DNA from 4 places in the Limnospira fusiformis SAG 85.79 genome. Region 2 is predicted to be linked to each of the others. Evidence: riboswitches for the same ligand, from Rfam matches in the RefSeq annotation. Region 2 holds a riboswitch; each other region holds the start of a gene.

Region 1 (2,201 bases), 410 kb from region 2:
TTGGTGGTAACTGATAGCTTTCTTGCCGCTCACGCTACCGCCTTAATTGCCAACTCTCAAAAAAGCGATCGCATCTTTACCTATGGTCGAGTTGTGAATACCTGCAATTTTGAAAATCCCACCACAGAACCCTATAAAATCACCGATTTTTCTGCCGCTTATTTTGCCACCGGAAATGTGGCGATCGCCCGCCATTGGCTAATCGAAGCCGGATTATTTGACCCTAAATTTCAGCTTTATGGTTGGGAAGACCTGGAACTAGGAGTTAGGCTAAAAAAATTAGGCTTAAAATTAATCAAATGCCCCGCCGCCGTCGGATATCATTGGCATCCCCCCTTTAACTTAGACCAAATACCCGCCCTAATTGAAAAAGAAAAACAAAGAGGCAGAATGGGGGTAGTTTTCTATCAAAAACATCCTACCTGGTCAGTCAAAATGATGATTCAAATGACCATTTTGCATCGGATACTCTGGGGCATTTTATCCCTAAGAGGTCAACTCAATGAAAGGACCATGGCGCATTTTTTACAGTGGTTAATTAATCGTGGTCAGCCTCAATTAGCCTTAGAAATTTCTCGGATTTTTTTAAATTGGTATAACGTCCAAGCCGTCCAACAATATTGGGCCAGGCGAGAGCAAACTTAATTAAATATTTGCCAGCTTGGTTCACTGTTGACCTACACATGATACAATAGCGCCAACTATAGGTTCTAGTGGGGAACAGCCACTAGGAGTAATGGGGAAAGTTCGGTGTAAATCCGGCGCTGTCCCGCAACTGTAATCAGATTTCCGGCTAATTTGTCCACCCCATCTGTGAGTCAGGATGCCCGCCTATAGTTATTTCTCACTCACAAATCTGCGAGGTACAGATGAGCAAAAATCATCGAATGATACACCTAATCGCCATGATTGGGTTAACATTTTATTTGGTAATAGGTGCAGCCACTCCAGCTCAAGCAATGCACATTATGGAAGGTTTTTTACCTATTACCTGGTCAATTTTTTGGTGGGTGTTAATCATCCCTTTCTGGGTTATTGGTTTTCAAAAACTCACCAAAATTACCCGAAACAACCCCGAACTAAAGCTATTAATTGCCCTAGCAGGAGCCTTTACGTTTGTCCTGTCAGCTCTAAAAATCCCCTCAGTTACAGGGAGTTGTTCTCACCCCACCGGAACCGGATTAGGAGTGGTTTTATTCGGACCGTCAGTGATGACAGTTTTAGGCAGTTTAGTCCTACTTTTCCAAGCCGTATTACTCGCTCACGGCGGTTTAACTACCTTGGGAGCTAATGTATTTTCTATGGCGATTGTCGGCCCTTGGGTTGCCTATGGCATTTATCAACTATTCTGCCAATTTAACCAACAAAAGTTAGGTATTTTCTTCGCAGCAGCCTTGGGAAGTTTAGCCACTTATTTAATTACCTCCATACAGTTAGCCGTAGCTTTTCCGGCTGCTTCTGGGGGGGTTATGGCTTCCTTTATCAAATTTGCGGGGATTTTTGCAGTCACTCAAATTCCCCTATCAATTAGTGAGGGACTATTAACGCTGGTAGTTTGGAATTGGTTAGAGTCCTACGCCTCAGAAGAACTGCAAACCTTGAAAATTGGGAAAGCTAATAGCTAAGTAAAATCATGACACCAACTTCTGATAAACCTGTAAAAAATGGCAATTTGTGGATGATTTTAGCTGTCGTTATTTTATCGGTAACGCCGCTAATTTTTATCCGAGGAGATTATGAGGGAGCCGATGAACAAGCCGAAAATCTCATCGGCGAAATTCAACCCAATTATCAACCCTGGTTTGAACCTATCTTAGAAGTTCCCAGTGGCGAAATTGAGAGCCTGTTATTTGTTTCTCAAGCTGCTATTGGTGCGGGTATCGTCGGCTATGTGATTGGCTTATATAAAGGCCGTAAACAAGGCAAAAATCGCTCATCCTAAATGTACCATCAAATTGATGCGATCGCCTATACCAATCGGTTAAGGTATTTACCCTCAGAACATAAGTTAGCCTTTGCCGCCATCCTGTTTTGTCTCAGTTTGGCGGCTCCCCCCCTCCTGCAAATATTGATCACCATTTGGGTGACAATTTGGGTCGTGATTTACGCTAAAATTCCCCTAGGAATTTATCTGAAATTGCAAGCCATCCCCTTCAGTTTTTGGTTAACTAGCATTCCCGCCTTACTATTGGGGGTGGTTA
Region 2 (2,201 bases):
GGAAGGTAAATTAATTAATGATTCGGGTGCTTTTCCGGCTATTATTTGCAGGTCTGGAGTCCCTAAAGCTGTGGCATTATCAGCAATATATTCTAAGCGTCTGGGATGCTGTTCTATGGCGATACTTTGACAACGGCGATCGCTTCTCATCCACTCAATACCAATGGACCCACAACCTGCACCGACATCCCATAAAAGTTGTCCCGGTAGGGGAGATAATCGACTGAGAGTAATCGCTCGGACCTCCTGTTTAGTTAACTGTCCGTCGTGGTGGTAGGCGCTGTCAGGAAGTCCCGGGAAACTAGGGGAAAAGTTAACGGGATTAGAACTAATACACTCTACGGCGATCGCATTTAAATCAGCCACTTCGTCAACATCCCAAGAGGAAGCGATACCCGAAATTTGTCTCTCTTTTTTGCCTCCCAAATGTTCCAACACCACGATTAAACTATCACCAAATCCTTGATGTGTTAGGAGTTCAGCCACGGCGGCGGGAGTGCGACGATTAGCACTTAAAATTAACAGATGCGCACCCCCATAAATTACCCGATTTAATAAAGCCAGGGGACGACCACATAAACTCAGGGTTTCTACATCGGTTACAGACCAACCCAAACGACTACAAATTAGGCTAAATGTAGAGGGAGAAGGAATTATAGTAATTTCCTCAAGGGGTAGGCGACGGGTAAGGGTAACGCCAATACCATACCACATCGGATCGCCACTAGCTAAAACACAGACGGGTTGACCACGGCGGCGGATAATTTCTGCGATCGACTCATCCAGAGGAGAAGTCCAGAGGAGTTTTTCTCGTTTATCCTCCGGGGGTAACATTGCTAAATGACGTTGACCACCGACAACTACTGAAGCCATAGATAAAAGCGATCGCGCCGTGGCGCTTAACCCTTCTAACCCATCTTCCCCAATTCCTACAATTGATAACCATTTGTGGGAAAAATCCCTGCTGACCATGATTTATAGTTAAAATACCAGTATTCATGATATAGTATTTGGGCTTGTAGTTGGGAAAGTTCGGTGAGATTCCGACACTGTGCCGCAACTGTAATACAATTTTCTGAGTCAGAATGCCAACTACAAGTTATTGATGAGTTGTCAAAATCAGCTAATTTTGCGGCTCATTCTCTGCGTCGCATGGAGAAACAAATCACCATGAATTGGTTAGTTAAAGCAAATGTTTGTCCGGGTCTATTTTATGGAACCCACGCCCAGGATGGTTTTTTAATCCGCATTCGGACTCCGGGCGGATTAATTAATAGTAAACAGGGTAAATTATTGGGTTATTTATTAACGGAGTGGGGAGGGACGCTACAAGTAACTAATCGCGCTAATTTACAAATTCGGGGAGTGCAAAAACCACCAACTAGCGCCGTTTTTGAGATGCTGCAAAAATTAAATTTAGCTGCTCAAAATCCCCACATAGACCACCTACGCAATATTATGGGTAGTCCGACGGCGGGAATTGATAGCCAGGAGTTAATTGATACTAGTCCCCTGATTAAAGCCCTGGATAATCTGATTCAAAATCACCCGTTAATTGGCGAACTTAGTCCTAAGTTTAGCATCGGAGTTGATGGGGGGGGGACTGTGGGAATTGGTATCCGTTCTCCGGTGGCTTGGGAACATCGATATAATGAGATTCAGCTTAATGCGATCTCGGTAGATGATGGGAATAATAGCATTAATTTTCAGTTGGCGATCGCCGGAGATAAAAAGCTATATAATACCCAACTTGTCATCACGCCAGAACAATGTTTATCTGTAGTCGCTACCCTTATTAATGTCTATGGGGAGTATGTCCGAAACAACCCCTTAGATACCGGGAAAAAGCCTCGGATGAAACAGCTAATTGACCATCTAGGATTAGATACATATATCCAGCAAGTCAACAGCCAACTAACCCAGCCCTTGCCGATATTGTCCGCTGAACCTACCCCCAGCCAACCCTATCATCATTTAGGAATTTATCCCCAAAAAAACGCCGAATTGTGTTATATTGGGATATCATTACACCTAGGACAAATTAATGCACAACAATGGTTAGGATTAGTAGAACTTTCAGAAACCTTTGGTAATGCCGAGTTAAGATTAACCCCTTGGCAAACAATTATAATGCCAGATATTCCCCATCAACAAATCAGCCAATTATTGCCGAAACTATCTTTATTAGGCTTCGCGGAAAT
Region 3 (2,201 bases), 3.2 Mb from region 2:
TGAGACTTGTCTGGTTGAGAACCATGAGTGAGCACCTGTTTTACTCACAGAGCCATCGAAACCAGTCAAATCCCCATATTGCCAATCGGTCTTTGTGGGCAACGACAACCATGCGGACATCTCCTGACAAATGATGTCCCAGTAAGGCCAGCATTTTCTTTCCCTTGAAGTTGAGCCCGCCTCCGATTTCTGAGACGACTTCTGCTTCGGGGTAGAGGTTGGACAGTGCGGCCACCTGTCGGTTGAGGTCGGACTGCTGGGCGCGGCTACTAACTCTGGCATAGATAACGACTTTGCGTTTGTCACTGCCTGATTTGGCAGTATATCACTCAACGTTGTATCGTCGTTGCCCAGCGGGGGTTCTGATGGTGTCGATTGAGCCATTGTCGTCCCATCTGCGGAGTGTTCTTTCATGGACTCGAAGGATTTGGGCCGCTTCCTTGGGTTTGACATATCTGGCAATAGGTTTATCCTCAACCCTTCTCGCTTATTATACCGTATTGCCCTAAAATATTAACCGAATTTGTGATTAAATCATGCTCTCGTGCCGTGGCTCTCCCATGGACTTTGGGCGGCTTGGCCGCTTGGTGAAACCCTAAGCCCTAGAAACCGGGTTGCTGACATCTATCGTTGTTCCCCCAGTTTACAGTAACTTTGCCATGATTTCGTCAAATCTCCGCTTTGTGTGTTATCATGCTTAAATATTGTCGGTTCTGATGGGGAGCAGCCATCAGACGTAAGGGGGAAAGTCCGGCGTAAATCCGGCGCTGTCCCGCAGCTGTGAGGAGAGACACAACTCTCTAAGTCAGAATGCCCGCCGAACTGTCTCCTCTGGAGATGCACCAAACTGTTATTTTTCGTCTGCGAGGTACGGATGATGGTTCGTTTAGCTTTTTCACAATTAATATTGCCTTCATTTTTTAGGACGACTCCCCTGGCGTTGCATGGGTAGCGCCCTGATTTGAAATTGCCATTTTGAGAAAACTAGCCTTATGTAGACATTGACTGGCAGATGGTCACTCATGCTAACGGTGATTTGAATCAGTCTGGTCTGAGTATTGCTTAACTCAATTGGGCAGATATTCTGCTGCTTTGAATTGTTCACTCCGCTGGTTTGTCGCGGGGATGGACTAGATTTCTATGACTATTTTCAGCGTTAGGACGCGACAATTTATGACCTTGGAAACATACACTCAAACCCGTCTGGAAACCGCGACTATCGGCTATCCTCGTATTGGTAAAAGTCGCGAGTTAAAAAAGGCATTAGAAGCCTTTTGGCGGGGTAAATCGGACGCAGAAACCCTCATCCAGACTCGGAATGAAGTTGAGTTCAAAAACTGGGAAACTCAACGACAAGCAGGCATCGATCGCATTGGTATTGGCGACATGAGCCTCTACGATCACGTTTTAGACTGGAGCATCCGCTTAGGCATCATTCCCGAACGGTTTGCATCCTTTAGCGGACTCGACCGTTATTTTGCCATGGCGCGGGGTAAGGATGGCATTGCCGCCCTGGAAATGACCAAATGGTTCGACACCAACTATCACTACCTCGTCCCAGAAATTCCCGAAACATTACAGCCAGCCGACTTTAGCGATTTCCTGCAAACCGTGCATCGCGCTCAAACCTTATTAGGCGATCGCGCTGTTCCCATTGTTTTGGGTCCGGTGACTTTGCTGCGGCTGAGTCGTTTGGAGATGAATCAAGACCAAGCGGGAAAACAACTAGGCGATCGCTATCTCCTGCTTCTCCAGGAACTCCAAAAAATGGGTGTCGCTGAAGTCCAAATCCATGAACCTGCTTTAGTCTTCGGAGATGCTGCCAACTTTAAACAACTCTATCAATCAACTTATCAATCTCTCAGCCAAGTCGGCTTACCCATTCACCTGGTCACCTACTTTGATGACTTGGGAGACAATTACCCCTGGGTGATGGAATTACCCGTCGCTGGCATTAGTTTAGACTTCACCCGTGGGCGTAACCTAGAGTTACTGCAACAGTATGGTTTCCCCGACGATAAAGAGTTGGGGGCGGGAATTGTCGATGCCCGCAATGTATGGAAAATTCGCCCGGACTCCGTTTTGTCAACCCTGGAAGCCATTTCCCGTGTCACCCCTAACCTGCGGATTCAGCCGTCTGCTTCCCTGCAATTTGTGCCATACGATGCCCAGCGAGAAACCAAACTCCCCGAACCCTTGCG
Region 4 (2,201 bases), 1.5 Mb from region 2:
ATGGAAGAAGGTGGACGCGCAAATGTTTACGCGATCGAACCCCAAGTATATGTAGAGGAATCGCAACAATTCGGTTTCAACAAATACGCAGAGAAACTCAACGGACGACTAGCTATGATCGGGTTTATATCCGCCCTAGCCTTAGAAGCATTAACCGGACATGGTGTAATTGGCTGGTTAACTAGCCTGTAAAACCCAGATTTTGTCAACCTATAATTCAGTAGCATTTCGGAGACTTGTATGAAAACAGATTTTAACTTTCCTAACAAATACTTAATCGGACCTGTAATCTTTCGACCGGACTTTAACAGTACCTCAGAAGTAATTACAGCTAACCAAGCCTGGTCTTTATTCTTCACAGGTGGTCAGGAAGACAAAGCCCTTGGTTATAATGCAGAATACGGCAGGTTTTTTACAAATTTACTGATGGCGATCGCCGTTAGTGGCGCTATTGGGGCTTTGATTTTCACTAACTTAGTCTAAGTCATCAAATTTACCTATCTCTCCCTATTCACTAATAACAAACCGTCCCTGTTTAGAAATAAGCAGGGACTTTTTTGGTTTTTCCCCGAATTCGCCCAACCTGTGATAAGATATTCCCGATATCGGTTCTAAGGGAAATCAGCCTTTAGAGGAAAGGGGGAAAGTCCGGTGTAAGTCCGGCGCTGTCCCGCGACTGTGATGGGACTCTGTTAGTCTCTCAGTCAGAATGCCCGCCGATAAGTAACCTATTGTTGATTCATCTGCGAGGTATGGATGATGGTTGATTTAGTATTTTCACAATCTAAATATCATAGCGATCGCCCATCTAAACTCTAGGAAAATCTCAACATTTATAGATAGCAAATCGCTATAATTTCGGAGGAGTCAAAAAACCGTGCATAAAATTCCTGTAACCATTATCACCGGATTTTTAGGGGCTGGAAAAACCACCCTGATCCGCCATTTACTGCAAAATAACCAAGGTCGTCGGATCGCGGTATTAGTCAATGAATTTGGCGAAGTAGGTATTGATGGCGAAATCCTCAAATCTTGCCAAGTTTGTGACGAAGAAGAAACGGAAACTAATATCATCGAATTAGCGAATGGTTGTCTGTGTTGCACCGTCCAGGAAGAGTTTTTGCCGACTATGCAAGAACTACTTAAACGCCAAGATGCGATTGATTCGATATTAATAGAAACCTCTGGTTTGGCTTTACCAAAGCCACTGGTTCAAGCCTTCCGATGGCCGGAAATTCGCACGAAAGCGACGGTAGATGGTGTGATTACGGTAGTTGATAGTGAAGCCCTAGCCAATGGTCAACTGGTGGGAGATTTAGAGGCTTTAGAAAAGCAGCGTCAAGCGGATGAAACTTTGGAACATGAAACACCAATCGAGGAGTTATTTGAAGACCAGTTAGCTTGTGCTGATTTGGTACTTTTGACGAAAGGCGATCGCATTGATGAAGAGTCTCAGCAGCGGGTTCAACAATGGCTAAAACAGGAGTTAACCCCAGGAGTGCAGACGGTTTCCTGTCAGCAAGGTAAAATTTCGGCTGACATATTATTAGGCTTTAATGCAGCGGTAGAAGACCATCTGGACAGTCGCCCTAGTCACCATGACCAGGAAGAAGAACACGAACACGATGATGATATCAATGCTGTGCATTTAGTCTTAGATCCAGTTAAGGACTCCGCCAGTTTAGTTAATCAATTAAAAGCGATCGCCCAGCAGTGGGAAATCTACCGCATCAAAGGTTTTATAGCCGTAGCAAATAAACCCATGCGGATGGTAGTTCAAGGAGTCGGAAACCGATTTGATACCTTCTTCGATCGCCCCTGGAAAGCCGACGAACCTCGCCAAACTCAACTGGTGTTTATTGGTCGTAGTCTTAATCAAGAACAAATAGCCACTTCTTTGCAGTCAGAAACCATGGCGTTAAACAGGTAGAAATCTTATCAATTTTGGTGATTTTAATAATGCGATCGTCCTTATTTAAACAGTAGTAAAATTCACAGCGTCGCCAAAATAGCCCCAATACAACCACACTTTACGCTACTTTCCGTCTCGTCTCCATCCCACCTTCTCCTCCTAATACCATATTGCGTCCCCCAGGTATTCCCCATCTAGTTCACTCTCTAAGTCATGATAGGTTTACCTTTGGATACCCACATTTGATCAATGGTTCGCAAATTCTGACAGAAAAACTGTTTAATCATCT

What was found. Region 2 has a riboswitch for cobalamin ahead of cobG (precorrin-3B synthase). Riboswitches for the same ligand answer to the same signal wherever they lie in the genome.
Region 1: linked by a shared signal. The riboswitch ahead of HFV01_RS13325 (energy-coupling factor ABC transporter permease) and the one ahead of cobG (precorrin-3B synthase) in region 2 are both predicted to bind cobalamin.
Region 3: linked by a shared signal. The riboswitch ahead of metE (5-methyltetrahydropteroyltriglutamate--homocysteine S-methyltransferase) and the one ahead of cobG (precorrin-3B synthase) in region 2 are both predicted to bind cobalamin.
Region 4: linked by a shared signal. The riboswitch ahead of cobW (cobalamin biosynthesis protein CobW) and the one ahead of cobG (precorrin-3B synthase) in region 2 are both predicted to bind cobalamin.

The regions. Positions count from the first base shown of each region.
Region 1 covers NZ_CP051185.1:2,817,292-2,819,492, reverse strand. The annotation lists gene HFV01_RS13330 (glycosyltransferase family 2 protein) at 1-645, shown strand, start outside; cobalamin riboswitch at 689-849, shown strand; gene HFV01_RS13325 (energy-coupling factor ABC transporter permease) at 870-1,625, shown strand; gene HFV01_RS13320 (energy-coupling factor ABC transporter substrate-binding protein) at 1,634-1,942, shown strand; gene cbiQ (cobalt ECF transporter T component CbiQ) at 1,943-2,201, shown strand, end outside.
Region 2 covers NZ_CP051185.1:3,229,334-3,231,534, reverse strand. The annotation lists gene cbiE (precorrin-6y C5,15-methyltransferase (decarboxylating) subunit CbiE) at 1-972, opposite strand, end outside; adenosylcobalamin-variant (AdoCbl-variant) riboswitch at 1,016-1,099, shown strand; gene cobG (precorrin-3B synthase) at 1,111-2,201, shown strand, end outside.
Region 3 covers NZ_CP051185.1:65,437-67,637, reverse strand. The annotation lists partial or broken gene HFV01_RS00340 (IS607 family transposase) at 1-463, opposite strand, end outside; cobalamin riboswitch at 692-836, shown strand; gene metE (5-methyltetrahydropteroyltriglutamate--homocysteine S-methyltransferase) at 1,174-2,201, shown strand, end outside.
Region 4 covers NZ_CP051185.1:1,761,205-1,763,405, forward strand. The annotation lists gene HFV01_RS08290 (CAB/ELIP/HLIP family chlorophyll-binding protein) at 1-192, shown strand, start outside; gene HFV01_RS08295 (hypothetical protein) at 241-483, shown strand; cobalamin riboswitch at 590-735, shown strand; gene cobW (cobalamin biosynthesis protein CobW) at 878-1,930, shown strand.